DNA from 4 places in the Kosakonia cowanii JCM 10956 genome. Region 4 is predicted to be linked to each of the others. Evidence: predicted binding sites of a transcription regulator. Region 4 holds the regulator's gene; each other region holds the start of a gene.
The links. The regulator Fur, encoded in region 4, represses iron uptake genes when iron is present. The targets are predictions, from matches to a motif close to ATAATAATGAGAACNACTATCAA.

Region 1 (7,525 bases), 1.1 Mb from region 4:
TTAAGCGATGTCTGCTCGCGCGAGGATGCGCCGGTGCCATTATCGCGCCTGACGCCGCTGCTTACCGGTATCGTGACCCGCACCACCTATCTTGAGTTATTGAGTGAATTTCCCGGCGCGCTAAAACACCTCATCTCGCTCTGTGCCGCTTCACCTATGGTGGCGAGCCAGCTGGCGCGCTACCCGATTCTGCTCGACGAACTGCTCGATCCCGCCACGCTCTACCAACCGACGGCAATGAACGCCTATCGCGATGAGCTGCGCCAGTATCTGCTGCGCGTGCCGGAAGAGGATGAAGAGCAGCAACTGGAAGCGCTGCGCCAGTTCAAGCAGGCACAGCTGCTACGCGTTGCGGCGGCGGATATCGCCGGCACGCTGCCGGTGATGAAAGTGAGCGATCACTTAACCTGGCTGGCAGAGGCGATTATCGATGCCGTAGTCCAGCAAGCCTGGGGGCAGATGGTGAAGCGTTACGGCCAGCCTGCGCATCTGCACGATCGCGAAGGGCGCGGCTTTGCGGTGGTCGGCTACGGCAAGCTGGGCGGCTGGGAGCTGGGTTACAGCTCCGATCTCGATCTGGTCTTTTTGCATGACTGCCCAATGGATGTGATGACTGACGGCGAGCGTGAGATCGATGGCCGTCAGTTCTACCTGCGGCTGGCGCAGCGCATTATGCACCTCTTCAGCACGCGCACCTCTTCCGGCATCCTCTATGAAGTGGATGCGCGCCTGCGCCCCTCCGGCGCGGCAGGCATGTTAGTGACGACCGCCGAGGCCTTTGCCGATTACCAGAAGAACGAAGCCTGGACCTGGGAACATCAGGCGCTGGCCCGTGCGCGCGTGGTCTACGGCGACCCGCAATTGACGGTGCAGTTCGACGCGATTCGCCGCGATATCCTGCTGACGCCGCGCGATGGCGCGACGCTGCAAACCGAAGTGCGCGAGATGCGCGAGAAGATGCGCGCCCACCTTGGTAATAAGCAGAAAGATCGCTTTGACCTGAAAACCGATGAGGGCGGTATTACCGACATTGAGTTTATCGCGCAATATCTGGTGCTGCGTTACGCCCACGGTAAGCCGAAGCTGACGCGCTGGTCAGACAATGTGCGCATTCTGGAAGGGCTTGCGCAGAACGGCATTATGGAGGAGCAGGAGGCGCTGGCGCTGACCCATGCTTACACCACGCTGCGCGATGAGTTGCACCATCTGGCGTTGCAGGAGCTGCCGGGAAATGTGCCGCTATCCTGCTTTGTCGCGGAACGAGAGCTGATTAAAACCAGCTGGGTGAAGTGGCTGGTGGAACCGTGCGCCCCGTCGTAAGTGTGATATCATCGCGCGCAAATTTTGTATCTCTCAGGAGACAGGAATGAAAGTTACGCTGCCAGAGTTTAAACAAGCCGGTGTGATGGTGGTGGGCGATGTGATGCTGGATCGTTACTGGTACGGTCCAACCAGCCGCATCTCCCCGGAAGCGCCGGTGCCGGTGGTCAAAGTCGACACCATTGAAGAGCGTCCGGGCGGCGCGGCGAACGTGGCGATGAACATTGCCTCGCTGGGTGCCTCCGCGCGCCTGGTCGGCCTGACCGGCATTGATGATGCGGCGCGCGCGCTGAGCAAAGCGCTGGCGGATGTTAACGTCAATTGCGACTTCGTTTCTGTTCCGACTCACCCAACCATCACCAAGCTGCGTGTGCTGTCACGCAACCAGCAGTTGATCCGCCTCGATTTTGAAGAGGGGTTTGATGGTGTCGATCCGCAGCCAATGCATGAGCGCATTAACCAGGCGCTGGGCTCGATTGGCGCGCTGGTGCTCTCCGATTACGCCAAAGGCGCGCTCAACAGCGTTCAGCAGATGATTGCGCTGGCGCGGAAAGCCGATGTGCCGGTGCTGATCGATCCGAAAGGGACCGATTTTGAGCGCTATCGCGGCGCAACGCTGCTGACGCCGAATCTCTCCGAGTTCGAAGCGGTGGCGGGCAAATGTAAGAGTGAAGAGGAGATCGTCGAACGCGGCATGAAAGTGATCGCCGATTACGATCTCTCAGCGCTGCTGGTGACCCGCTCCGAGCAGGGGATGACGCTGCTGCAGCCGGGCAAAGCGCCGCTGCATATGCCGACCCAGGCGCAGGAAGTGTATGACGTGACGGGCGCAGGCGACACGGTGATTGGCGTGCTGGCGGCAACGCTTGCGGCGGGTAATTCGCTGGAAGAAGCCTGCTTCTTTGCCAATGCTGCCGCCGGTGTGGTGGTTGGTAAACTCGGCACCTCAACCGTTTCGCCGATCGAGCTGGAGAATGCCGTGCGCGGTCGTGCGGAAACCGGCTTCGGTGTGATGAGCGAAGAGGAGCTGAAAGTGGCCGTTGCCGCCGCGCGTAAACGCGGTGAAAAAGTGGTGATGACCAACGGCGTCTTCGACATCCTCCACGCCGGGCATGTCTCTTACCTGGCGAACGCGCGCAAGCTCGGCGACCGCCTGATTGTTGCCGTCAACAGCGATGCTTCCACCAAACGCCTGAAAGGCGAAACGCGTCCGGTCAACCCGCTTGAGCAGCGCATGATTGTGCTGAGCGCGCTGGAAGCCGTGGACTGGGTGGTGTCGTTTGAAGAGGATACGCCGCAGCGTCTGATTGCCGGCGTTCTGCCGGATAAGCTGGTGAAAGGCGGGGATTATAAACCGGATCAAATCGCTGGCAGCGAAGAGGTGTGGGCGAACGGCGGTGAAGTGCTGGTGCTCAACTTCGAAGATGGTTGCTCGACGACGAATATCATCAAAAAGATCCAGAAAAACAGCCAGTAAGCGGCTGTTAACTCTGTAAAGCAGAACGGGCCTTGCGGCCCGTTTTTTATTACGGCGTATCGTCCACAGGCGGGATCGCCGGTGCCGGTTTTATCTCCGTCACCTCGGAGGCCACAACAGGCGCAGGAGCCGGTTGCGCGCTGGCAGCGGTGGAACCGCGGTTTTCCAGATCGTTCAGACGCTGCTCCAGCAGCGCCAGCTTTTCGCGGGTGCGCAGCAGAACCTGCGTCTGCACATCGAACTCTTCCCGGCTGACCAAATCAAGGCGGGTTAACTGCCCCTGCAAGGCCTGGCGAATCTTCTTCTCAACGTCTTCGCCAAGCTCACGGATCCCTTTCGGCATGGATTCGTGAACCTGTCGTGCAATCTGTTCAATTTTCTTCGGATCAATCATTTTCGGTTCCCTGCTCGGATGGGCTCAGCTAATTATTGTAGTGTGATAACCGCAGGTGATAAACCAGAATTGTTTGAAGCTTATGCATTGCCCGCCGTTATCATTGGCGTTATAGTTATCGCGCTTATTCTCAGGGCGGGGCGAAATTCCCCACCGGCGGTAAATCAGCGTACGCTGAAAGCCCGCGAGCGCTTCAGACTTCGGTTTGAAGGTCAGCAGATCCGGTGTAATTCCGGGGCCGACGGTTAAAGTCCGGATGGGAGAGAGTAACGATTCTGCCGGGCAAAGGTGCCCGCTCGCGTTATTTTTGGTCGTTTAATGACACTCCTAAGACTGCCCTGATTCTGGTAACCATAATCTTATTGAGGTCTTTTACCATGAATCAGACGCTACTTTCCTCTTTTGGCACCGCTTTCGATCGCGTTGAACAGGCGCTTGCCGCCCTGCGCGAAGGGCGTGGTGTGATGGTTCTCGATGATGAGAGCCGTGAGAACGAAGGCGATATGATCTTCGCCGCCGAAACCATGACCGTTGAGCAGATGGCGCTCACTATCCGTCACGGTAGCGGCATTGTTTGCCTCTGCCTGACCGACGAGCGTCGTAAACAGCTCGACCTGCCGATGATGGTGGAGAATAACACCAGCGCCTTCGGCACCGGTTTTACCGTCACCATCGAAGCGGCACACGGCGTTACCACCGGCGTTTCCGCCGCTGACCGCCTGACCACCGTGCGTGCTGCGATTGCTGACGATGCCAAACCGTCCGACCTGCACCGTCCTGGCCACGTCTTCCCGCTGCGCGCGCAGAAGGGCGGCGTATTGACCCGCGGCGGCCACACCGAAGCAACCATCGACTTAGTGTCGCTGGCGGGCTTTAAACCGGCCGGCGTACTGTGCGAATTAACCAATGATGATGGCTCAATGGCGCGCGCGCCGGAGTGCATCGCCTTTGCGAAGCAGCACAATATGGCTGTCGTAACGATTGAAGACCTGGTGGCTTATCGCCAGGATCTGGAGCGCAAAGCCAGCTAACGGCGAGCGTTCAGCAGAGAAAATCCGATGCCAGCGGCGTCGGATTTTTTTTTGCCTGCGCCAGGTCAAAGTTTGGTGTGCTTACAGGAGTTCCGCATTGCTATTAACCCTTCCTACTTATAAAGTGGTAGTCGCTGTGGCACGGAAATGCTGCGGCTAACCTATTATTTTTTCGAAGGTTTATTTGCGGAGGCGCCGTGTTTATTTCCTGGTATTGGTTACTGCTCGTGGTAGTGCTGGTGGTTGGTTATGTTCACGCCCTAAGACGCCGTTATAAGGCCTGCCGCCACGAGCGCGATGCCGTTTACGAGGGCTATCAGCGCGCGCAGGCGGAGCTGAAAAGATTTCAGCGCGCAGGCCAGACCAAATAGCGCAGCCGTTAACCGCCGAAGCCCATCGCCTGCAGGGCGACCAGGCTTAAGCCCATCACCGACATGCCGCACAGCACGCCGTAGCTTGGGTTGTTGTTGGGATCGATCTCCTTCGCCAGCGGCATTAACTCATCCACCGACAGTGCGACCATAATCCCCGCGACCGCCGCCATAATCGCTGCCATCACTATCGGCGAGACCAGGCTGCCGAGAATCAGCCACGCCAGCACGCCGCCCAGAATCTCCGCTAAGCCGGAAATACCGGCCCACATCACCGCGCTGCGCTTTGAACCCGTCGCCGCGTAGACCGGGCCTGCGACCGCCAGTCCTTCAGGAATATTGTGTAAAGCCACGGCAAAAGCGATGCCGAAGCCCAGCTCCAGATCGTTGCTGGCGGTGACATAAGTGGCGATCCCCTCCGGGAAGTTGTGCAAACTGATACCGAGGGTCAGCAGAATAGCGGTACGGCGGATGCCGCGCGGCAGCGCCTCCTGCGAACCCTGCATTAAATCCTGCGCATGGGCATGGGGCAGCAGGCGATCCAGCGCGAAGTAGCCGAGCAACCCCACGACAAACATGCCGTAACCGAGCATTGGCGGCATACTTTCGGTTGCCAGCGCGGCGGGTAGCATCTCCATTAACGAGATAAGCAGCATGATCCCGGCGGCAAAGCCGAGCGAAAACGCCAGTACGCGGTTGGAAGGTTTCTGGCCGATAACGCCCAGAATGGCGCCAATAAACGTGGCGGCGCCCGCCAGGATGGTCAGAATCAACGGGACTGACATACATCGCTCCTTTATGATAATCATTCTCATTAATTTAAGTTTTCGCCCGCGGAAAAGCGAGGCAGCCACGGCACTTTTACGTATTCCTTACATTCAAAATTACTGACGATCTTCATCATGCTTATCTGAGTTCATCGCCCTGAGAAAAAGCGTAACCTGCTTTCATCATATTGGCATCTTCTGTAAGGATATCCTCATGTCTGCACCTCGTATGCCCGCGCTGTTTCTGGGGCACGGCAACCCAATGAATGCGCTGCAGGATAATGTTTATACCCGCGCCTGGGGGAAACTGGGCGATACCTTGCCGCGTCCGAAAGCGATTGTGGCGATCTCCGCGCACTGGTTTACGCGCGGCACTGGCGTAACGGCGATGGAGACACCGCAAACGATCCATGATTTCGGCGGTTTCCCGCAGGCGCTGCACGACGTGCATTACCCCGCGCCCGGTTCGCCCGCGCTGGCACAGCGGCTGGTGGATCTGCTCTCACCGCTGCCGGTGACGCTGGATCATGAGGCCTGGGGCTTCGATCATGGCTCCTGGGGGGTGCTGATCAAGATGTACCCCAATGCGGATATTCCCATGGTGCAGCTCAGTATCGACAGCACCAAACCGGCGGCGTGGCATATGGAGATGGGGCGCAAACTCGCCGCGCTGCGCGATGAAGGGGTGATGATTGTCGCCAGCGGCAACGTGGTGCACAACCTGCGCACGGCGCGCTGGCACGGTGACACCACGCCTTTTCCGTGGGCAGTCGGCTTCAACGATTTTGTGAAGCAGAATCTGACGTGGCAGGGGCCGGTTGAGCAGCATCCGCTGGTCAACTACCTCGAACATGATAGCGGTTCGCTCGCCAATCCAACGCCGGAACACTTCCTGCCGCTGCTCTATGTGCTTGGCGCATGGGATGGCAACGAGCCGTTGTCGATTCCCGTTGAGGGGATGGAGATGGCTTCCATCAGCATGTTGTCGGTGCAGGTGGGGTAAAAACGATGGCGCGCAATGCGCCATTTTTTTTGCGCCAGGATCGCGGAAACCGGAGAAAGATCGCAAAAAAACGCCGCTGAACCGGGGTTTTTATGAAAATAAAAAGATCTGTTCTGCAAAAATGAAACGCTGTGCTGAATTTGGTGTTTTTTTGTGAACCCCATCGTCGCGCAAATTCTCACCAGTAACTACTCTTCTGATTGTCCTGTTCTCATACCCATAACCACTCTCGACTCCCAGCCACGTGCTTTCTGCTCGCGGCAGTTTTGACTGTGCCAAAAATTAAACCTCTGGAGATCCGGCAATATGAACGCTGCACAACGTTTTCTGACTCTTTCGATCGGTTCCGCTCTGCTCTTTATGTCGCATACCGCGCTCGCACAAACGTTTCGCGCCGCCGATGTCCACCCGGCGGATTACCCCAATGTCGTGGCGGTAAAACATATGGGCGAGAAATTAAGTAAAGCTACCGATGGCCGGCTGGAAATTAAAACCTTTCCCGGCGGCGTATTAGGCGATGAGAAACAGGTGATTGAGCAGGCGCAAATCGGCGCTATCGATATCATTCGCGTCTCGATGACGCCAGTGGCGGCGATATTGCCGGAGATTAACGTTTTCACGCTGCCCTATATCTTTCGCGATGAAGATCATATGCACAAAGTGCTCGACGGCATGATTGGCCAGGAGATTGGCAACCGGCTCTCTGCGAGCAGCAAATCGCGGCTAATTTTCCTCGGCTGGATGGATGCCGGCACGCGCAATCTCATCACCAAAGCGCCAGTTACTAAAGCTGAAGATTTAAAAGGGATGAAAATCCGCGTGCAGGGCAGCCCGATTGCCCTTGATACCCTGAAAGCGATGGGGGCGAACTCGGTGGCGATGGGCGTGAGCGAAGTTTTCAGCGGCATGCAGACCGGGGTGATTGACGGCACGGAGAACAACCCGCCGACCTTTGTGGCGCACAACTATTTGCCGGTGGTGAAGAACTATACCTGGAGCAAACACTTCATTATTCCCGAGCTGTTTCTCTTCTCAAAAGCCAAGTGGGACAAGCTAAAAAAAGAGGATCAGGAGTTGATCCTTAAGCTGGCGAAAGAGGCGCAGGCGGAGCAGCGCGAGCTGTGGAAAGCCTATAACGAGAAGTCGCTGCAGGCGATGAAAG
Region 2 (7,525 bases), 510 kb from region 4:
TTACCGGAACCAGTTACTTCAGCACGGGTCTTCTGAGCACGAGTACCCTGACGAGCACCAGCTGCATAAGCAACAACAACCTGGTGTACCAGCGCTTCGTTGAAGTCACGACCGAAGGTAGTTTCGGAAACAGTCAGCGCGCTCTGCGCGTCTTTCAATACTAATTCCATTGCTATCTCCTCACGCCTTCACAGCTGGTTTAACGATCAGGTCGCTACCGGTTGCACCCGGGACAGCACCTTTAACCAGCAGCAGGTTGCGCTCAGCGTCAACACGTACTACGTCCAGGCTCTGAACGGTTACGCGCTCATTACCCAGCTGACCTGCCATTTTCTTGCCCTTGAACACTTTGCCCGGAGTCTGGTTCTGACCGATAGAACCCGGAACGCGGTGGGACAGGGAGTTACCGTGAGTAGCGTCCTGGGTACGGAAGTTCCAGCGCTTAACGGTACCTGCGAAACCTTTACCTTTAGAGGTGCCAGTTACGTCAACTTTTTTAACTTCAGCAAACAGCTCAACGCTAATGTCCTGACCTACGGAGAACTCTTCACCGTCAGCCAGACGGAATTCCCACAGACCACGGCCAGCTTCTACGCCAGCTTTAGCGAAGTGACCCGCTTCCGGCTTGGTTACGCGGTTAGCTTTTTTAGCACCGGTGGTAACCTGGATAGCGCGGTAGCCATCGTTAGCCAGATCTTTAACCTGAGTAACGCGGTTTGCTTCAACTTCGATTACGGTTACTGGGATAGAAACGCCATCTTCAGTGAAGATGCGGGTCATGCCCACTTTTTTACCGACTAAACCAATCATTGTTTCAACCTCTCAATCGCTCGATGACCTGATCAACCCAGGCTGATCTGCACGTCTACACCGGCAGCCAGATCCAGACGCATCAGAGCATCAACGGTTTTCTCGGTTGGCTCAACGATGTCAACCAGACGCTTATGAGTGCGGATTTCGTACTGATCGCGCGCATCTTTGTTGACGTGCGGAGAGATCAGAACGGTAAAGCGCTCTTTGCGGGTCGGCAGCGGGATCGGACCACGTACTTGCGCACCAGTGCGCTTCGCAGTTTCGACGATTTCGGCGGTTGATTGATCGATCAGACGATGATCAAACGCTTTCAAGCGGATACGGATTCTTTGGTTCTGCATGAGACCAGAGCTCCAATTATTTATAGACGAAAATAATTACTCCTCACACCCATTACGATTGATGGGGGAGTGTAATCGTTCTTACGTAGCTCCCCGATTGGGAGCATTGTTAGCGGCAAACATCGTCGCTATGGTTCAGATCGAACCAGCCGTCAATTACGACAAGCCCGCGCATTATACGTAAATCTGGCGCGGACGCAAGTCCAGTTTAGAAATTAAACAGCGGTGCGTGCTGGCTCGCAAAGAGAGTGTCGCCCTTTTTATCATGCATAGAATCTCTGGAAATCAGCTCGCACTCTGCTCACCCTCCCCTTCCCTTGTTCATTCGTATGAAGCACTCTTGCCAGCGGATTGGTAAAGCTTAAGGCAGGGACGCCATGTTTTTTCTCATTATCTATGTCGTATTAAACCTTCTACTTGTCAGGAGTGACCTGCGCTCAAAGATGCTTCCGGATCGCTACACCTGCCCTCTTCTCTGGACGGGCTTGCTCTGGCACTGTTTATCACGCCCTGATTTTTTGGCAGATGCTGTCGTCGGGGCAATGGCGGGTTATGCAAGTTTTGCAGCTATATACTGGGGATATCGATTATTGCGTGGACGTGAAGGGTTGGGCTATGGCGATGTGAAGTATCTTGCCGCACTCGGCGCGTGGCACGGCTGGCCTGTTTTGCCTGCTCTTGTATTTTATGCAGCCCTCTTTGGCTGCTGCGCAGTGGCTTTCACTCTTTGCCGCCACCGTAATTTGCAGGTAATAAAAAACCCGCTGTCGTTTGGACCCTTCCTCGCGGCAGCGGGTTTCGTGGTGGGTTACCCCACGCTAATACGGTTTTAACCTTCGACTTTAATCTGCGACTGAAGGTAATTCTGCATACCAAGTTTAGCGATCAGATCCAGTTCGGTTTCCAGCCAGTCAATGTGGTGCTCTTCGTCGGCAAGAATTTTGATCATCATATCGCGGCTGACATAGTCATGGATGCTGTCAGCGTAGGCGATCGCTTCACGCAGATCTCTCGCACCTTCCAGCTCCAGACGCAGGTCTGATTGCAGCATCTCTTCAACGTCTTCACCAATGCCGAGTTTGCCAAGATCCTGCAAGTTCGGGATTCCTTCGAGAAACAGAATACGCTCGATGTACAAATCGGCGTGCTTCATTTCATCGATGGACTCGTGGTATTCAACATCATTGAGGCGGGTCAGCCCCCAGTTCTTGAACATTCTCGCATGGAGAAAGTACTGATTGATTGCGACAAGCTCATTTCCCAATAATTTATTGAGATAATTTATGATTTTAACATCACCTTTCATTATGTAGTCCCTCCGCTTCCACTCATTGAAGCGTAGATGGGGCTACAGGGATGTCAAAAAAAAGATAGAGCCTCAGGCAATCTCTTTGTATTCCGGCATCTGGGTCAACTCATCCTGCATTATCTCGCGAGCAGCACGAATGCATTTACCACACTGATTTCCTACCGGAACAAACTTGCGGAGCTGCTGGAATGATTGAGGGTGAAACTGGCGCACAGCCTGGCGGATTTTTTTATCACTTACACCATTACACAAACAAACGTACATGGATCACTCCCGTTCACTTAATGCGCAAAGTGTAAATGAGAATGGTTATGATTACAACAGGACAGCGGTACCGGATTTTGCAGAAAAGTGTGAACGGCTGTAATGGAAGGATGGCTGAATAGCAGGCAGCAAAAAGGGCACCGAAGTGCCCTCTTTCAAATTCAAAGCTAACGAATTAGCTCAGAACTTTTGCTACAACGCCCGCGCCAACGGTACGGCCGCCTTCACGGATTGCGAAACGCAGACCATCGTCCATCGCGATCGGGTGAATCAGGGTAACAACCATTTTGATGTTGTCGCCCGGCATTACCATTTCAACGCCTTCCGGCAGTTCGATGGTGCCAGTCACGTCAGTTGTACGGAAGTAGAACTGCGGACGGTAGCCTTTGAAGAACGGAGTGTGACGACCGCCTTCATCTTTGGACAGGATGTACACTTCAGATTCGAATTTGGTGTGCGGCTTGATGGAACCCGGCTTAGCCAGTACCTGACCACGTTCGATTTCTTCACGTTTGATACCACGCAGCAGAACACCAACGTTCTCACCAGCACGGCCTTCGTCCAGCAGTTTGCGGAACATTTCAACGCCGGTACAGGTAGATTTCGCGGTGTCTTTGATACCAACGATTTCAACTTCTTCACCAACTTTGATGATACCGCGCTCTACACGACCGGTAACAACGGTACCACGACCGGAGATGGAGAATACGTCTTCGATCGGCAGCAGGAACGGCTTGTCAATCGCGCGCTCTGGTTCCGGGATGTAGGAATCCAGGTAGCCAGCCAGCTCGATGATTTTCTCTTCCCACTCAGCTTCGCCTTCCAGCGCTTTCAGCGCGGAACCGCGAACGATCGGGGTGTCGTCGCCCGGGAAGTCGTACTGAGACAGCAGCTCACGCACTTCCATCTCAACCAGTTCCAGCAGCTCTTCGTCATCAACCATGTCACATTTGTTCAGGAACACGATGATGAACGGAACGCCTACCTGACGACCCAGCAGGATGTGCTCACGGGTCTGCGGCATCGGGCCGTCAGTCGCAGCAACAACCAGGATCGCGCCGTCCATCTGCGCAGCACCGGTGATCATGTTTTTAACATAGTCGGCGTGGCCCGGGCAGTCTACGTGCGCGTAGTGGCGAGTCGGGGTGTCATATTCAACGTGAGAGGTGTTGATGGTGATACCACGAGCTTTTTCTTCCGGCGCGTTATCGATCTGGTCGAATGCGCGAGCAGCACCGCCGTAGGTCTTAGCCAGTACGGTAGTGATTGCAGCGGTCAGAGTAGTTTTACCATGGTCAACGTGGCCGATTGTGCCGACGTTGACGTGCGGTTTTGTACGTTCAAATTTTTCTTTAGACACGGCTTTATTCCTTACTATAGTGCTCTCCCTCAATGGAGAGAGCACGGGACTTTGGTTTTAACCCTGCGGCTTATTTACCACGGGCTTCAATTACGGCCTGAGCAACGTTGTTCGGCGCATCATCATACTTCAGGAATTCCATGGTATATGATGCACGACCTTTGGTCAGAGAACGCAGCTGAGTTGCATATCCGAACATTTCAGACAGCGGAACTTCAGCGTGGATCTTAACGCCAGTAACTTCAGATTCCTGACCGCGCAGCATGCCGCGACGACGGCTCAAGTCACCGATAACGTCACCGGTGTTCTCTTCCGGAGTCTCTACTTCAACCTTCATGATCGGCTCAAGCAGAACTGGTTTCGCTTTCTTAAAGCCATCTTTAAAGGCAATAGACGCAGCCAGTTTAAACGCCAGTTCAGAGGAGTCAACGTCGTGGTAAGAACCGAAGTGCAGACGCACGCCCAAGTCAACTACCGGGTAACCAGCCAGCGGACCAGACTTCAGCTGCTCCTGGATGCCTTTATCAACGGCAGGGATGTATTCGCCAGGAATTACACCACCTTTGATGTCGTTGATGAACTCGTAACCTTTCGGGTTAGAGCCCGGCTCCAGCGGGTACATGTCGATAACAACATGACCGTACTGACCGCGACCACCAGACTGCTTAGCGTGTTTACCTTCGATATCGGTAACTTTCGCGCGAATCGCTTCGCGGTAAGCAACCTGAGGTTTACCCACGTTAGCTTCAACGTTGAACTCACGCTTCATACGGTCAACGATGATGTCGAGGTGCAGTTCGCCCATACCAGCGATGATGGTCTGGTTAGATTCTTCGTCAGTCCATACGCGGAAAGACGGGTCTTCTTTAGCCAGACGGCCCAGAGCCAGACCCATTTTTTCCTGGTCAGCTTTGGTTTTCGGTTCTACAGCGATGGAGATTACCGGCTCCGGGAATTCCATACGCTCCAGAATGATCGGGTTGTCCGGATCACACAGGGTGTCACCGGTGATCACGTCTTTCAGACCGATCGCTGCAGCGATATCGCCCGCGCGAACTTCTTTGATCTCTTCACGTTTGTTAGCGTGCATCTGAACGATACGACCGAAACGCTCACGTGCAGATTTCACGGAGTTCAGTACGGTATCACCAGAGTTAACCACACCGGAGTAAACGCGGAAGAAGGTCAGGTTACCAACGAACGGGTCAGTTGCGATTTTGAACGCCAGTGCAGAGAACGGCTCTTCGTCGCTTGCGTGACGCTCAGCCGGGGTATCTTTACCATCGTCCAGCATACCGTTGATCGCAGGAACGTCAGTCGGGGACGGCAGGTAATCAATTACCGCATCCAGCATCGCCTGAACGCCTTTGTTCTTAAACGCAGAACCACAGGTTACCAGGATGATTTCGTTGTTCAGAACACGCTGACGAAGAGCAGTTTTGATCTCTTCTTCAGTCAGGTCTTCACCACCCAGGTATTTCTCCATCAGCTCTTCTGAAGCTTCCGCCGCAGATTCGATCAGGTTCTGGTGCCATTCGTCAGCCAGGTCCTGCATCTCAGCCGGGATATCTTCGTAAACGAAGGTAACGCCCTGGTCAGCATCGTTCCAGTTGATCGCTTTCATTTTCACCAGGTCAACAACACCGGTGAAACCTTCTTCAGCGCCAATTGCCAGCTGCAGCGGAACCGGGTTCGCGCCCAGACGGGTTTTGATCTGATCAACAACTTTCAGGAAGTTAGCGCCCATACGGTCCATTTTGTTAACGAACGCGATGCGCGGAACTTTATATTTGTTAGCCTGACGCCATACGGTTTCAGACTGTGGCTGAACACCACCAACGGCACAGTAAACCATTACCGCACCATCCAGTACACGCATGGAACGTTCTACTTCGATGGTGAAGTCAACGTGCCCCGGGGTGTCGATGATGTTTACGCGATGCGGTTCATACTGCTTCGCCATACCAGACCAGAATGCAGTAGTCGCTGCAGAGGTGATGGTGATACCACGCTCCTGCTCCTGCTCCATCCAGTCCATGGTTGCGGCGCCGTCGTGAACTTCACCGATTTTGTGGTTTACACCGGTGTAGAACAGAATACGTTCGGTAGTGGTGGTTTTACCGGCGTCGATGTGCGCACTGATACCAATGTTGCGGTAGCGTGCGATGGGTGTTGTACGAGCCATTTGATTCCTCGTTTGTGTCTTTTAGGCGTTCAGAATTAAGTTGCCAAACGGCGGGCGACTTACTTGAAGCGCCCGCCAGTTGACTAGAACTCCGAAGGGATTACCAACGGTAGTGTGCGAACGCCTTGTTGGCTTCGGCCATACGGTGAACGTCTTCACGTTTCTTAACTGCAGTACCTTTGTTGTCTGCAGCATCGGAAAGTTCGTTCGCCAGGCGCAGAGCCATGGATTTATCACCGCGTTTACGAGCAGCTTCAACGATCCAACGCATTGCCAGAGCATTACGACGAACCGGACGAACTTCAACCGGAACCTGATAAGTAGAACCACCAACGCGGCGAGACTTAACTTCGACAGTCGGGCGCACGTTTTCGAGAGCTACTTCGAAAGCTTCCAGTTCATTTTTACCAGAGCGCTGAGCCAGGGTCTCCAGCGCGCTGTATACGATTGCTTCTGCAGTAGATTTTTTACCGTCTACCATCAGGATATTTACAAATTTAGCCAGCAGTTCTGATCCGAACTTAGGATCCGGCAGAATTTTACGCTGACCAATAACACGACGACGTGGCATGGAAATACTCCGTTGTTAATTCAGGATTGTCCAAAACTCTAAGAGTTTAGTGTGACATTAAGTTAAAACAGTTTGGCCTTACTTAACGGAGAACCATTAAGCCTTAGGACGTTTCACGCCGTACTTGGAGCGAGATTGCTTACGGTCTTTAACACCAGAGCAGTCAAGCGCGCCACGAACGGTATGGTAACGAACACCCGGAAGGTCTTTAACACGACCGCCACGGATCAGGATCACGGAGTGCTCCTGCAGGTTGTGACCTTCACCACCAATGTAGGAAGTCACTTCGAAACCGTTGGTTAAACGAACACGGCAAACTTTACGCAGTGCGGAGTTCGGTTTTTTAGGGGTGGTGGTATATACACGAGTACATACGCCACGTTTTTGCGGGCATGCTTCCAGCGCCGGCACGTTGCTTTTCGCAACTTTGCGGGCGCGTGGTTTGCGTACCAGCTGGTTAACTGTTGCCATTAAATAGCTCCTGGTTTTAGCTTTTGCTTCGTAAACACGTAATAAAACGGCCTCATATAATATGAGGACGCAGAATTTTATGGCTGTGCTTAAAAGGTGTCAAGAAATATACAGCGATCCCTGCATTACCAATTCAGCTGAACGGCGTTTTTCACCGCCAGGCTAACGAAATCAGTATAGCTAACGCTGACGGCGCTGCTCGAAATTTGAG
Region 3 (7,525 bases), 110 kb from region 4:
TCGCCCGTTCCGGGACTCGCTCCCTGTCTCGGTTCGCCTCTGTCCGCCATCCATGGCGTCCAGACCTTGTCATTCACGCTTCGGTTCGCCGATTTCAGCGGGGGTAAACACCGTCGCTGCAAGATGGGGGCTGAATGAAAAATAGCTGTTGCTGGAACCGCGTAGGCCGGATAAGCGTGTAACGCGCCATCCGGCAATGGATGCGGAGAGCATGCCGGATGGCGGCTTTGCCTTATCCGGCCTACGCGGTTTCAGTGGCTCTGTTTTCTGGGGGGATCATGTCGTATGGCGCGTAAACGTTTATTCGGCAATGGGATTTGCCAACAACGTTCAACCGCTGCGCCCCAGCGGCACCACCAATGGGGTATGCGCTACCGGATCATCAATGATCATGCAGCGCAGCCCGTACACCTCCTCGATCAACCCGGCGGTGACAATCTCTTTCGGTGCGCCCTGCGCCACAATCTTCCCGTCGCGCAGCGCAATCAAATGGGTGGCGTAACGGCATGCCTGATTCAAATCATGCAGCACCGCCGCCAGCGTATACCCCTGCTCGCGATTCAGTTCGCTGAGCAGCTCCAGCAGATCGATTTGATAGCTGATATCAAGCCAGGTAGTCGGCTCATCAAGCAGCATAATCGCCGTCTCCTGTGCCAGCACCATGGCGATCCACGCCCGCTGGCGCTGCCCGCCGGAGAGCGTATCGACGCTCTGCTGCGCCAGGCTCTCCACGCCCGTGGCTTTCATCGCCCGCTTCACCGCTTCGTCATCCTCTTTGCGCCAGCGGGTAAAGAGCGGCTGATGCGGGTAACGCCCGCGCGCCACCAGCTCCTGCACCGTAATATCGCCAGGCGTGGTAGCGTTCTGCGCCAGCAGACCAATGCGCCGCGCCACCTCTTTGCTGGCAAAGCGCTGGATCTGCTCGCCATCAAGGTAAACGTGCCCTTCGCTCGGCGTCATCAGGCGGCTGAGGGTGCGTAAAAGGGTCGACTTCCCGCAGCCATTCGGGCCGATGATGGCGGTGAAATGGCCATCCGGAATGGCGACGCTCAGCTTCTCGGCAATCACTTTTTTGCCGTAGCCCAGGGTTAACGCTTCGCCGCGCAGACGGGGAGATAAGGCGCTCATTTGTTTCGGGACTCCTGAATTAACAAGGCGATAAGGTAAATACCGCCGAGGCTGACGGTGACCACGCCAACCGGTAGCTGGTAAGGCGTAAAGCCGCGCTGGGCGATCATATCCGCCAGCAGCAGCAGCAGCGCGCCGCAGAGCGTCGACTGGGTTAACCCCCAGCGCGCCGTGCCGCTCAGGCGGCGGGCAATATGCGGTGCCACCAGTGCGATAAAGGAGATGGGGCCAGCAAGCGCCGTGGCGGCTGCGGTCAGCGCCACCGCTACCAGCATCAGCAGCAAACGCGAGCGCTCAACGTTGACGCCCAGCGCGCAGGCGCTGTCGTCGCCCATCTCCAGCAGCCGCATGCGCCGTGCCAGCAGGGCGGCGAAAAAAAACATCGCCAGCATAATCGGCACCGACGGCAGCGTTTTCGCCCACGTCAGGCCATTGAGCGATCCGGCGTTCCACAGCCCGGCGGAGAGCGCCGTTTCAAGCGACGCTTTCAGCAGCAGCCAGGTGTTGAAGGCCACCAGCATCGCGCGTATGCCAATGCCGACAATAATCAGGCGGAAGGTTTCAATGCCGTTGCGCCAGGCCAGCAGCCACACCAGCAGCGAGGTAAGGATGCCGCCCGCCATCGCTGCCAGCGCAATCGCCGTCAGATGCTGGCCAAACAGCACCATCGCCACCAGCACACCGCTCCAGGCACCGGTGTTAAAGCCCATGACATCCGGGCTGCCGAGCGGGTTACGCATCAGCGACTGGAAAATCGCGCCGCTGACGCCAAGCGCCGCGCCAACCACCAGCGCCATTAACACTCGCGGCAAGCGCCACTCCATCACCACCAGCTGCATTGCGCGCGGCGCAGCACCGCTTAGCGCGTCGAAAACCTGCGTGAAGGTGAGCATCACCGTACCGCTGCGCAACCCCCAGGCTGCGAGCAGCAGGGCGGCGATAACCATCAGCAGGCAACTGGCCACTAAACGGCGGGAGGGAGCGATCATAAGCCGCCTCCGCGCGCGCGGCGCACCAGCAGGATCAGCATCGGCGCGCCGATAAAGGCGCTCACGACCGAAACGCGCAGCTCGCCCGGCACGATCACACGGCCAATGATATCGGCAAACAGCAGCAGAGCAGGGGTGGCAATTAACGTGACAGGAAGCGACCAGCGGTGATCGGCCCCAACCAGCCCGCGCGCCAGGTGGGGCATCATCAGACCGATAAAGGCGATTGGGCCGACGACCGCCGTGGCGCTGCCGCAGAGCACGGTTATCGCCAGTAAACCCAGCAACTGGGTGCGCGCCACTTTGCTGCCGAGCGCCGTCGCCGTATCGCTGCCGAGGCTCAGGCTGTTAAGTGCGCGGCTCAACATCAAGGCGACGCCCGCCGCCAGCAGCACCGGGATCAGCACCACGCGCAGGGTTGCCAGCGTACGAATATCAAGGGAACCGGCCTGCCAGAAACGCAGCTGATCGTAGACATCAGCATTGAGCAGCGAAATGCCGCTGGAGAGTCCGTCGAGCACGGCGGTGAGCGCCACGCCCGCGAGTGTTAAGCGCACCGGGCTAAGCTGCCCACCGCCCTGGCTGCCGGTAAACGCCACCAGCAGCGAGGCGGCGAATGCGCCGCAAAAGGCGAACAGCAGCTGCTCCGTTGGCGTGGTCGCGCCCAGCAGCGCGGCGCCGAGCACAATGGCGAAACTGGCGCCCGCATTGACGCCTAAAAGGCCCGGGTCAGCCAGCGGGTTGCGCGTCAGGGTTTGCATCAGCGCACCGGCAAGGCCAAGCGCGCCGCCGGCGAGTAAGCCTGCCAGCGTGCGCGGCAGGCGCGCATCGCGAATGATGGTGCAATCTGCGCTGTGGCAAGCGCCAAAAAGGGCGTCGGAGATGACCGCGGCAGGCATCGGTTTTGCGCCAATAAACAGGCTCAGTGCCGCAGCAAATATAAGCAGTATCAATAGCCCGACGAGAACCAATACGCGCGCCGGGGAAGCAGAAAACGACATAAAAATCCCAATTTTGATAATGATAGTAATTATCGTTATCGATCCTGTTTTGTTATGTTACCATGCGCAGCCTGAGATTGGACACAGAAAGTATGGAATACAAGGTCTTGTAATGAAGCAACACTCCTGGCTGCTGAATCTCAGCCTGCTGCGGACACATCCGGCTTATCGCGTCGTTTTCCTCGCGCGTTTTATCTCAATTTTATCGCTGGGCTTACTGGGCGTGGCAGTACCGGTGCAGATCCAGGCGATGACCCACTCCAGCTGGCAGGTCGGGCTTGCCGTGACGCTGACCGGCGGCGCAATGTTTGTCGGCCTGATGCTCGGCGGCGTACTGGCGGATCGCTTTGAACGTAAAAAGCTGATTCTGCTGGCGCGATCCACCTGCGGTATCGGCTTTATTGGCCTCTTTCTCAATGCACTGTTACCCGCGCCGTTGCTGTCGGCGATCTATCTGCTTGGCGTGTGGGATGGCTTTTTCGGCGCGCTTGGCGTGACGGCGCTGCTGGCGGCAACGCCTGCGCTGGTCGGGCGGGAAAACCTGATGCAGGCGGGGGCGATCACCATGCTCACCGTGCGCATCGGTTCGGTGATTTCGCCGATGGTTGGCGGCCTGCTGCTGGCCTCTGGCGGCGTGGCGTGGAACTACGGTCTGGCGGCGGCGGGCACCTTTATCACCCTGCTGCCACTGCTGACGCTGCCTGCGCTCCCACCGCCGCCGCAACCGCGCGAACACCCGCTTAAATCTCTTGCCGCTGCGCTGCACTTTCTGCTGCGTAACCCGTTAGTTGGCGGCATTGCGCTGCTCGGCGGCCTGCTGACGATGGCCAGCGCCGTGCGCGTGCTCTACCCGGCACTGGCGATGAGCTGGCAGATGTCGGCGGCGGAGATTGGCGTGCTTTATGCTGCACTGCCGCTCGGCGCAGCCATCGGCGCCTTGACCAGCGGCAGGCTGGCGCACAGCGAGCGGCCCGGCATCATCATGTTGCTGACCAGCGTCGGCGCGTTTATCGCCATTGCGCTCTTTAGCCTGATGCCCGTCTGGCCGCTCGGCGTGCTCTTTCTCGCGCTCTGCGGCTGGCTGACGGCGGTGAGTTCACTGCTGCAATACACCCTGTTGCAAACCCAGACCCCGGAAGCGATGCTCGGGCGCATTAACGGCTTATGGACGGCGCAAAACGTCACCGGCGACGCCATCGGTGCGGCGCTGCTGGGCGCAATGGGATCGATGCTGACGCCCGCCGCCTCGGCGAGCTTCAGCGGGCTGGCGTTAGCGATAGTGGGATTAGTGCTGGTTCTCATCCTCGGCGAACTACGCCGTTTCCGACAGGTTCAGTCCGGCGCATAAAATTCTCCGGTGGCGTTAGCGTCACCGGAGCTTCAGCGTTACGGCGATCTGATCACCCCCCTTGACTGCAAACGGGATGCCTTCACAGGCCGGATAAGTCACGACCCTTATCCGGCAATACCGAGGTTTTTGTAGGCCGGATAAGCGCCAGCGCCATCCGGCAATAAGGCTTGCGGCAAACCCTCAGCCAAACAGCGTAGACAAGCGCTGCAACACGCGGGTTGCGCTGTAGTAATCAAGCCGGAAGGTCTCGGCACCCAGCGCATAAACCCGCTTATTGCGTACTGCGGGAAGATGCGCCAGCAGCGGATTAGCGCTCAGGGCGTCGGCCTCTTTTTGATCGCCGGCGAACAGGAACAGCGCTTCGCCATTCAGCCCGGCGGCGAGGTTTTCACCGCCGAGTTGCACGATGTCATGGCGTTTACCCTGGCTCTGGCTCGCCTGCAGTCCCGCCGGCAGCGGCGCGAGGGTAAAACCGAGCTGTTGCATTAACTGGCCCTGCGCGGAGTCGCGAGTCCAGAGATTCGCGCTGTGCGCGGCGGGCGTATAAACCAGCGCGCTCACCGGCTGCGGCGGCAGTTTCATGTGCGTTTTTGCCGCCGCCAGCTGCTGGTTGAACTCAGTGATACGCGCGGCGGCCTGCTGCTCGTGGCCGGTGATTTCGCCAAGCTGGGTAAGCAGCGCCTGCCAGCTCTTATCGTCGTAATTGATGATTAGCGTCGGCGCGATCGTCGAGAGCTGATCGTAGAGCGCCAGCGCCGAGTCGCCGCCGGTGGCGCTGATCAAAATCAGATCCGGCATCTGCGCGGCAACCGCTTCGGCATTCGCTTCGCCGATGTAGAGACGCGCAACGTTGCGCTGTTTGGCAATCTCGCCCCACTGGCGCAAAAAGCCCTGACCGTCGGCAAAACGGTTATTTGGCGTCGTTGCGCCGCTGGCGACCACTGGCGCATCAATCGCCAGCAGCGAGCCGGTGAGGGTAACGCTCGTGGAAACAATGCGCTGCGGCGCGCTGGCAAGCTGATGCACGCCGCGGCTGTCGGTCACCTGGCGCGGCCAGTCGGCGGCGCAGGCTGAGTTAAGTCCTAAAACGAAAACGCCCACTAACAGAGCGTGTTTACGACACCAGCTAAGAAAATTCACAACGTGAGTCCTGTTTCTGTTGAAGTTAATGCTTCTCATTTTCATCGTTGAGCGTCATGGATGCAAGTTGTGGCAGTGCGAGAGGAGATTCTGCTGTTGACATCACCGGCAATAACTTTTTATCTTACTGCACCAAACAAAAATGATAATCATTCTTAATACATTTATCATTGCCGGAGGATGATATGGATACGTCATTGGCTGAAGAGATCCAGCTGTCTGCAACGACACTGGCCGCCGATCAATTTTTCTTTATGTCGCCGTACCGCAGTTTCACCACGTCGGGGTGTGTTGCGCGTTTCTCAGAGCCGGCAGTGGGAGGTGATGCGCCAGACAGCGCCTTCCAGCGAAAACTGGCGCAGGCGTTTGCCGATGCCAGAGCGCAGGGCATCGCGCGGCCGATTATGGTCGGCGCTATCCCGTTTGATACCACGCAGCCTTCGGCGCTCTTTATCCCTCAACGCTGGCAGAGCTTCTCCCGCCCGGAAAAACAGCGCGCTGCACGCTACTTCAACAGCGGCGCGATGCCGAATGTGAAGGCGCAAACAGCGGTGCCCGAGCAGGATCTGTTTATGGAGATGGTGGCGAATGCCTCCGCGCGCACCGCAACGCCGGAAGTGGACAAAGTGGTGCTCTCACGCCTGATTGAGATCGCAACTGACCGCCCGGTCGACAGCGGCGTGCTGCTTGAGCGCTTAATTGCGCAGAACCCCGCCAGTTTCAACTTCCACGTTCCGCTGCCCGATGGCGGCGCGCTGCTGGGCGCCAGCCCCGAGCTGCTGCTGCGTAAAGAGGGCGATCACTTCAGCTCTCTGCCGCTGGCCGGTTCGGCGCGCCGTCAGCCTGATGACATGCTCGATCGCGAAGCGGGCAACAAACTGCTGGCCTCAGAAAAAGATCGCCATGAACACGAGCTGGTGACTCAGGCGATGAAAAAAGTGCTGCAACCGCGCAGCCGCATGCTGACGCTGCCGTCGTCGCCGCAGCTGGTGAATACGCCGACGCTGTGGCACCTGGCAACGCCGATTGAGGGCACGGCAAAAGAGGGTGAAAACGCCCTGACGCTCGCCTGCCTGCTCCATCCAACACCCGCGCTGAGCGGCTTCCCGCACCAGGTTGCGAAGAAAATAATCGCCGAGCTTGAGCCGTTTAACCGCGAACTCTTCGGCGGCATTGTCGGCTGGTGCGATGCGGAAGGAAACGGCGAGTGGGTGGTTACCATCCGCTGCGCGCGCATCCGCGACAACAACGTCCGCCTGTTTGCCGGAGCCGGGATTGTCCCCGCCTCGTCGCCGCTCGCTGAATGGCGCGAAACCGGCGTCAAATTGACCACCATGTTGAATGCCTTCGGTTTGCATTAAGGAGCCACAGTGACCATTCCTTTTAGCCGCTGGCCGCAAGAGTTTGCCCGTCGTTACCGTGAAAAGGGCTACTGGCAGGATCTGCCGCTGAGCGATATTTTGACCCGCCACGCTGCCAGCGAAGCCGTTGCGGTAATCGACGGCGATCGCGCGTTAAGCTACAGCCAGCTGCATGCCGCCTCGGACAACCTCGCCTGCGCATTACAGTCGATGGGCATTGCGCGCGGTGATACCGCGCTGGTGCAACTGGGCAATGTCGCCGAGTTTTACATCACCTTTTTCGCCCTGCTGAAAATCGGCGTCGCGCCGGTGAACGCGCTCTTCAGCCATCAGCGCAGCGAGCTCAACGCTTACGCGGCGCAAATCAAACCTGCGCTGCTGATTGCCGATCGCGCCCACGGGCTGTTTGCCGATGACGCTTTCCTCCGCGCGCTGGAAAACGATCACCCGTCGCTGCGCGCCATTATGCTGCGCGGCGAGTCGCTGGAGCAGGCGATTGCCCGCCCGGCGGATAATGTTACCGCTACGCCAACTCCGGCGGATGAGGTGGCTTTC
Region 4 (7,525 bases):
CCAGATGCCGATTATTGTCCTGTCAGCACGCATCGAAGAGAGCGACAAGATCGCCGCGCTGGATGCCGGCGCGGATGATTACCTCAGTAAACCCTTCGGCATTGGCGAATTACAGGCGCGACTGCGGGTTGCGCTGCGCCGCCATGCCGCCAGCACGCCGGGCGAACCGGTGATCACCTTTGGCGATATTCGCGTTGATCTCGCCAGCCGCCGCATCCAGCGTGGCGACGAGGAGATCCACCTGACGCCGATTGAGTTTCGCCTGCTGGCAGTGCTGCTCAACAACCACGGCAAGGTGCTGACTCAGCGGCAATTGTTAAGCCAGGTGTGGGGGCCAAATGCCGTTGAGCATAGCCACTATCTGCGAATTTATATGGGGCATTTGCGCCAGAAGCTGGAGAGCGATCCGGCGCGCCCGCGTCATCTGTTGACCGAGACCGGGATCGGGTATCGCTTTATGTTGTGAGGCGTGATTTGCACGGCTGATTGCCGGATGGCGCTACGCTTATCCGGCCTACGGGTTACCTGTTCCGCGCTGTTTGATTGCCGGATGGCGCTGTGCTTATCCGGCCTACGGGTTACCTGTTCCGCACCGTTTGATTGCCGGATGGCGCTGCGCTTATCCGGGTAATGTGTTTGATGCAGTTGTAGGTCGGATAAGGCGTCAGCCGCCATCCGACACAAAAAAGGCTCCCGAGGGAGCCTTTTTGCTGTGCCGCGATTTACGCGTTTTTCAGCACTTCGCTGACAATTTCCACCGCTTCTTTCTCAATCAGCTTACGGTGTTCGTCGCCGAGGAAGCTTTCACAGTAGATTTTGTAGGCGTCTTCGGTGCCGGACGGACGCGCGGCAAACCAGCCGTTGTCGGTCATCACTTTCAGGCCGCCAATCGAGGCGCCGTTGCCCGGTGCTGCGGTCAGGCGAGCGGTGATCGCATCGCCCGCCAGCGTGCTGGCACTCACCATTTCAGGCGAGAGCTTGGACAGTGCCGCTTTCTGTGCGGAAGAGGCCGCAGCCTGCAGACGGTTGTAGCTTGGCGCGCCAAAGCGGGCAGCCAGTTCGTCATAGTGCTGCTGCGGGTTTTTGCCGGTCACCGCAGTGATCTCCGCTGCCAGCAGGCACATGATGATGCCGTCTTTGTCCGTGGACCACGGCGTACCGTCGAAGCGCAGGAACGAGGCACCGGCGCTCTCTTCGCCGCCGAAGCCGAAGCTGCCGTCGTGCAGACCATCCACAAACCACTTAAAGCCTACCGGCACTTCCACCAGCTTACGGCCAAGGTCGTTAACCACATGGTCGATCATTGCAGAGGAGACCAGCGTCTTACCGACTGCAACATCTTTGCCCCACTGCGGGCGGTGCTGGAACAGGTAGTTGATCGCTACCGCCAGGTAGTGGTTCGGGTTCATCAGGCCAGCCGGGGTGACGATGCCGTGGCGGTCGTAATCCGGGTCGTTGGCGAAGGCCAGGTCAAACTTATCGCGCAGCGCCAGCAGACCGGCCATTGCACACTCGGAGGAGCAGTCCATACGGATCGCGCCATCTTTGTCGAGATGCATAAAGCGGAAAGTCTGATCGACTTCATCATTCACGATGGTGAGGTCGAGCTTGTAGTGCTCGGCGATACGTTTCCAGTACTCAATACCGGAGCCGCCCAGCGGATCGACGCCCAGTTTCAGGCCCGCTTTCTGGATCGCCGCTATATCGACGATCTCCGCCAGCCCTTCAATAAACGGCTGCACCAGATCTTTTTCAGTGACGTGACCGGAGGCCATCGCAGCATCCAGCGAAATACGTTTCACGCCTTTCAGACCGTCGGCCAGCAGCGCGTTAGCGCGATCTTCCACCACTTTGGTGACGTTGGTGTCGGCCGGGCCGCCGTTTGGCGGGTTGTATTTGATGCCGCCATCTTCCGGCGGGTTATGGGACGGCGTGATCACGATACCATCCGCCTGCGCACCACCGTTTTTGTTGTGCACAAGAATGGCGTTAGAAATGGCAGGCGTCGGCGTAAAGCCGTTATTTTCCTGCACGATGATATCAACGCCGTTGGCAGCCAACACTTCCAGCACGGAGATAAACGCCGGCTCAGAGAGGGCGTGGGTGTCTTTACCAACATAGCACGGCCCGGTGATGCCGTTTTTTGCACGCTCTTCGGCAATCGCCTGCGCAATGGCAAGGATGTGCGGCTCGTTAAAGCTGTGACGCCATGCGCTACCACGGTGACCTGAGGTACCAAATTTCACCGCATGGTCAGCATTGCCAACTTCCGGTTTCAACACATAGTACTGCGCAGTCAGCTGCGCGACGTTAATCAAATCGCCCTGTTGCGCAGGTTGCCCCGCGCGCGGATGGTTTGCCATTGCTTCGTCCTTTTAATGCAAGGATTAAATTGTGCCGCAAACTTTCTCAATCAGCTCCGCCGGGAACTGCATTGACTGCATGATGTGTTCAATCATGCTGCATTTACGGCCCGTATTCGTATTAGTGATGACCCAATAAGGGGTGTTCGGCACTTGTTTCGGCTTGGTCTGGTTGCCGTTCTGCAGCAGGGTGCGCTCATCAGCGGCAAAGTATACGCGCGTGCGACCGTGCAGAGATTCAGTGGATTCCGTAAACCCTTTGTCATCGAGTGAATAGAGTGTAGACAGGATTAGCAGAAAGCGATTAACCGCTTTTTTCTGCTCGGCGTATTCGTCGGAGAGCAGAAGCTCGCGAACCGCGCGGACTTTATCCCGGGTCGTGTTGGCCGGTTTCACCTCTTCGACAACGCTGGCAGCGCGTGTCTCTTTCACCGGCGCGGCGGGCGCTGCAGAGGGAGACGATGATGCGGCGGAGAACTTGAGCATACGCCGTAAAATCTCGGATGCGCTCTCGCCAATGTGCTTAGTATGGCTGGCAATGTAACTGTAGAGCTCATCATCAACTTCAATCGTTTTCATCTTAATCCAGTGCTATATAAAATCTGAATACAAGTATTGGGATTATAAAGTGAAATCCCAACAGCGGATAGGTACACCCCAGGATGGCGGCAAAACTCAGAGTAATGCTTAGCCTTGCAGCCGGGCGGCAGAATGTTCACCATAATAACCTAACCCGTTGGAGTGAAAAAAAGAACTTTGCCATGAAATTGAACACGCGCGCGCAAACTGCACAACATCCGCACAACAATTCCCCGATTGTGCTGGTTCACGGCCTTTTCGGCAGCCTCGATAACCTCGGCGTGCTCGCCCGTGACCTGGTACAGGATCACGATGTACTGCAAGTGGATATGCGTAACCACGGCGTGTCGCCCCGCTCACCGGAGATGAACTACCCAGCGATGGCGCAGGATCTGCTTGATACGCTGGATGCTCATCAGATTGAAAAAGCGACCTTTATCGGCCACTCAATGGGCGGCAAAGCGGTGATGGCGCTAACTTCACTGGCACCGGAACGCATCGACCATCTGGTGGCGATTGATATGGCGCCCGTGGATTATAAGGTGCGCCGTCACGATGAGATCTTTGCCGCCATCAACGCCGTTAGCGAGGCAAATGTTTCGTCGCGCCAGCAGGCGGCGGCGCTGATGCGCGAGCAGCTTGATGAAGAGGGCGTGGTTCAGTTTTTACTGAAATCCTTCGTCGACGGTGAGTGGCGTTTTAACGTGCCGGTGCTGTGGGATCAATATGCCAATATAGTGGGCTGGGAGAAAATCCCGGCGTGGGATAAGCCTGCCCTCTTCGTCTGCGGTGGCAACTCCTCTTATGTCACCGATGCCTACCGCGATGCGCTGCTGGCGCAATTTCCCCAGGCGCGGGCGTATGTCATTGCCGGTGCCGGGCACTGGGTGCATGCAGAAAAACCTGACGCGGTGCTGCGTGCCATTCGCCGTTACCTGGCAGAGTAAGGCCAACTGATTAAAAAGGCGGCGACCGGTCGTTTCAACGCGCCCGGTCGTTGGCGTGCCGATGTTGGTGATGTATGATGGCGCGCTATTCAGCCCGGGCAGCGGCCCGATTGCGTGTTTTCCCGTAGTATTCATATCATGGCTAAAGAACAAACGGACCGTACGACACTAGATCTCTTCGCGAATGAGCGTCGCCCGGGACGGCCGAAGACCAACCCGCTCTCGCGCGATGAACAGTTGCGCATTAATAAACGCAACCAGCTCAAACGCGATAAAGTTCGCGGGCTTAAGCGCGTCGAACTGAAACTGAATGCGGAAGCGGTGGAAGCCTTAAATGAGCTGGCCGAGGCGCGCGAGATAAGCCGCAGCGAACTTATCGAAGAGATGCTGCTGGCGCAGCTTAAAGCCCTGCGCGGATAGCGATTCTTCTGAATCATCGTCAAATTCCCCTTTTCATGTGGCATACAGTGCAGTCCGCGGCAATAGCTGTTTCCGCGTTCTTCTCTGTTCTGCTATGATTGCCCTTATCTGTGGGCTTAGCGCTCCCCCTATACTCATTAAGATTCAAGAGGTTATTTTACTCATGGCAATTACAGGCATTTTCTTCGGCAGCGACACCGGCAACACCGAAAACATCGCCAAAATGATCCAGAGCCAGCTTGGTAAAGACGTCGCCGATGTTCATGACATTGCCAAGAGCAGTAAGGAAGATATCGAAGGATATGACATCCTGTTGCTCGGCATTCCGACTTGGTATTACGGTGAAGCGCAGTGCGACTGGGATGACTTCTTCCCGACGCTGGAAGAGATTGATTTTAATGGTAAATTAGTAGCACTTTTCGGCTGCGGCGACCAGGAAGATTATGCTGAGTACTTCTGTGATGCGCTGGGCACTATTCGCGATATTATCGAACCGCGCGGCGCGACCATTGTGGGTCACTGGCCGACTGCCGGTTACCATTTCGAAGCTTCAAAAGGCCTGGCGGATGACGACCACTTTGTTGGTCTGGCGATTGACGAAGACCGCCAGCCAGAACTGACTGCCGAGCGCGTACAGAAGTGGGTGAAGCAGGTTTCTGAAGAGCTGCATCTGGATGAAATCCTGAACGCCTGATTTTTATGGCGCAATCTGCTGGTTGCGCCGTATCAATAGGTAAAAGCAATCGAAATAATTGCTACATTTTTTTAACTTTCCTATTCATCCCTGTACAATAAGCCCTGCTTAACGCGTTACGCTCGACCGGGAGTTGTCGGCGATACCACGTTTTAAAAGCTTACTTTACTTGAGGGCTTGCAGTTTTCATTTATACATGGCAGTTCTATAATGATACGCATTCGCCCGGGTGCATTCCTTATAACTTCCGAGAAGGAAGTGAATCGTATAGCAACAGGACAGATTCCGCATGACTGACAACAATACCGCATTAAAGAAGGCCGGCCTGAAAGTCACGCTTCCACGTTTAAAAATTCTGGAAGTGCTTCAGGAGCCGGATAACCATCATGTCAGTGCGGAAGATCTTTATAAGCGTCTGATCGACATGGGTGAAGAGATTGGTCTGGCAACGGTGTACCGCGTGCTGAACCAGTTTGATGACGCCGGGATTGTCACCCGTCACAACTTCGAAGGCGGCAAGTCCGTTTTTGAACTGACGCAGCAGCATCACCACGATCACCTTATCTGCCTCGACTGCGGTAAAGTCATCGAATTCAGTGATGATTCCATCGAATTGCGCCAGCGCGAAATCGCCGCTAAACACGGTATCCGCCTGACGAACCACAGTCTCTACCTTTACGGCCACTGCGCCGAAGGCGACTGCCGCGAAGATGAACACGCGCACGACGCAAAATAAGTTCTTCTGAATGTTAAAAGCCAACCGTCAGGTTGGCTTTTTTTATGCCTGTCGGCTGAGCGGCGCGTTAGAAGGTTACGCCGCTCAGGGTGGAAAGCGATCAAGCTTTCAGCGTGTCAACACGGCTGACGCGCCTGCCGTCCGGGCTTACGGTGCGCACCTGAATTTCTCCTTTAATCTGTGGACGGGATTCCGCTTCGTAGCGTTGCCACGTTTTGCCGCGATCGAGGGAGTACTCCACCACCAGCCCCGGGAAGCGGATGTTGACCTCCAGCACACCGTCAACAATTCGCGCCCCTGGCACCGGCAGACGATAATGGATGCCGGCTTTATCCAGCTTCGCCAGCTCGCGATGCCCTAACAGATTGGCAAAACGCTGCCAGTCAGCCGTAAGCGCTTTCTGATCGACCCACTGCGTCTCGCCGCCTTTGTATTCGCGGCCTGCCTGATAATCCAGCTCCCAGCTTGCGCGATGCCATGCCCGCTCAGCGACGGCGACCAGACGCGGATAGATCATATACTCCATCTGCTCATCCGTGCGCACCACTTCGCTCCACAACTCGGCGGAAAGCCCGTAGGCGCCTGGCCACGGCTTGTCTGATTTAGCGCTGAACGCGTTGCCATCACGGTCAACCGAGGTTTCCGCATTTTGCGGCATGTTGTCCGGCGCGAAGCTGAAGATTTTGCGCTCATCGCTGAAACGCGTCCCCCAGTAGTAACCGCTCTCATCAGGGTGAACTTCACTCGGGAAGTCGAGATAGACGTAGTCCGGGTTGGAGACCACCACGCGGAAGCCCTTATTCGCCCAATCGTTGACGGAATCGAAACCACCCCAGTAGAGCGCATCCCAGAAGTTGACATTCACATGTTGGGTGGCAAACACAGAAGCGTCTTTGGCATCTTTCAGCCCATCCTGCCACGCCTGCATCACATCGATGCCGTGCGCCTTAACCAGCTTGCTTACCTCTGCGCCAAAGTAGCTGGAGAGGTGTTCAACATCGCTCACTTTCCCGGCTTTGATCATCGCCTGGCAGGCCTCGGATTTCGCCCAAGGCTTATCTTGCTTGCTCTGATCGATGATGCCTTTACCCGGCTGCGGATTGTTCACATCCGTATAACCAGCGCCCAGGTAGATATTTTTTGCTTCATCGCCGCCAAAGTGCCAGGTGCGCAGCGGCAGACCCGCTTCTCTGTGCATCTGCAGGATTTCGCCCATCACCTTATCGACAAAGTTGCGCGAGGAGTCCAGGCACGGATTGAGGTAGCCGGTGCGATCGTAGAATTGTACGCCAGCGGTAACAGAGGTATCGGTCGGATCGAGCAGCCGATAGCGGCTCGCCTCGCTCTCATCCTTACCCTCTTTTATCAGGCGTTCGTAACGTGCTTCCATTGAGATCACCGCCGCGCGCGCATGGGCAGGCATGTCGATCTCCGGGATCACCTCAATGTGTCGCGCTTTGGCGTATTTGAGGATCTCGATGTAGTCGGCGCGGGTAAAGTACCCGCTGCCGTTGTTATCACGATCCGGACCCGAGCCCAGCTGCGGCAGCAGGCACTGCTTCTCGCTCAGATCGTGGCAGCGCTGGCTGCCAATCTCAGTCAGCTCCGGCAGCCCCGGAATTTCAATGCGCCACCCTTCATCGTCCGTCAGATGGAAGTGGAATTTATTCAGCTTGTAAGCCGCCATCTGATCCAGCAGGCGCAACACCGCCGCTTTGCTGTGGAAATTACGCCCGACATCCAGATGAATACCGCGATAGTCGAAGCGCGGCGCATCTTTCGCCGT

Region 1: a site for Fur is predicted at 5,392-5,414, ahead of zupT (zinc transporter ZupT). Genes of this name have one in related genera too.
Region 2: a site for Fur is predicted at 2,763-2,785, ahead of bfd (bacterioferritin-associated ferredoxin). Genes of this name have one in related genera too.
Region 3: a site for Fur is predicted at 5,746-5,768, ahead of fepB (Fe2+-enterobactin ABC transporter substrate-binding protein). Genes of this name have one in related genera too.

What each region holds. Positions count from the first base shown of each region.
Region 1 is NZ_CP019445.1:1,473,701-1,481,225, reverse strand. It holds gene glnE (bifunctional [glutamate--ammonia ligase]-adenylyl-L-tyrosine phosphorylase/[glutamate--ammonia-ligase] adenylyltransferase) at 1-1,320, shown strand, start outside; gene hldE (bifunctional D-glycero-beta-D-manno-heptose-7-phosphate kinase/D-glycero-beta-D-manno-heptose 1-phosphate adenylyltransferase HldE) at 1,367-2,797, shown strand; gene ubiK (ubiquinone biosynthesis accessory factor UbiK) at 2,847-3,191, opposite strand; FMN riboswitch at 3,314-3,463, shown strand; gene ribB (3,4-dihydroxy-2-butanone-4-phosphate synthase) at 3,569-4,222, shown strand; gene BWI95_RS06805 (hypothetical protein) at 4,420-4,593, shown strand; gene zupT (zinc transporter ZupT) at 4,602-5,378, opposite strand; gene ygiD (4,5-DOPA-extradiol-dioxygenase) at 5,575-6,363, shown strand; gene BWI95_RS06790 (TRAP transporter substrate-binding protein) at 6,670-7,525, shown strand, end outside.
Region 2 is NZ_CP019445.1:2,102,638-2,110,162, reverse strand. It holds gene rplD (50S ribosomal protein L4) at 1-170, opposite strand, end outside; gene rplC (50S ribosomal protein L3) at 181-810, opposite strand; gene rpsJ (30S ribosomal protein S10) at 843-1,154, opposite strand; gene BWI95_RS09790 (prepilin peptidase) at 1,532-1,987, shown strand; gene bfr (bacterioferritin) at 1,984-2,460, opposite strand; gene bfd (bacterioferritin-associated ferredoxin) at 2,533-2,727, opposite strand; gene tuf (elongation factor Tu) at 2,903-4,087, opposite strand; gene fusA (elongation factor G) at 4,158-6,272, opposite strand; gene rpsG (30S ribosomal protein S7) at 6,373-6,843, opposite strand; gene rpsL (30S ribosomal protein S12) at 6,940-7,314, opposite strand; gene tusB (sulfurtransferase complex subunit TusB) at 7,440-7,525, opposite strand, start outside.
Region 3 is NZ_CP019445.1:2,496,065-2,503,589, forward strand. It holds gene fepC (iron-enterobactin ABC transporter ATP-binding protein) at 331-1,128, opposite strand; gene fepG (iron-enterobactin ABC transporter permease) at 1,125-2,117, opposite strand; gene fepD (Fe(3+)-siderophore ABC transporter permease) at 2,114-3,118, opposite strand; gene entS (enterobactin transporter EntS) at 3,231-4,466, shown strand; gene fepB (Fe2+-enterobactin ABC transporter substrate-binding protein) at 4,650-5,609, opposite strand; gene entC (isochorismate synthase EntC) at 5,795-6,970, shown strand; gene entE ((2,3-dihydroxybenzoyl)adenylate synthase EntE) at 6,980-7,525, shown strand, end outside.
Region 4 is NZ_CP019445.1:2,607,812-2,615,336, reverse strand. It holds gene kdpE (two-component system response regulator KdpE) at 1-466, shown strand, start outside; gene pgm (phosphoglucomutase (alpha-D-glucose-1,6-bisphosphate-dependent)) at 723-2,363, opposite strand; gene seqA (replication initiation negative regulator SeqA) at 2,388-2,942, opposite strand; gene ybfF (esterase) at 3,125-3,889, shown strand; gene ybfE (LexA regulated protein) at 4,028-4,309, shown strand; gene fldA (flavodoxin FldA) at 4,473-5,003, shown strand; gene fur (ferric iron uptake transcriptional regulator) at 5,293-5,739, shown strand; partial or broken gene BWI95_RS12265 (beta-N-acetylhexosaminidase) at 5,840-7,525, opposite strand, start outside.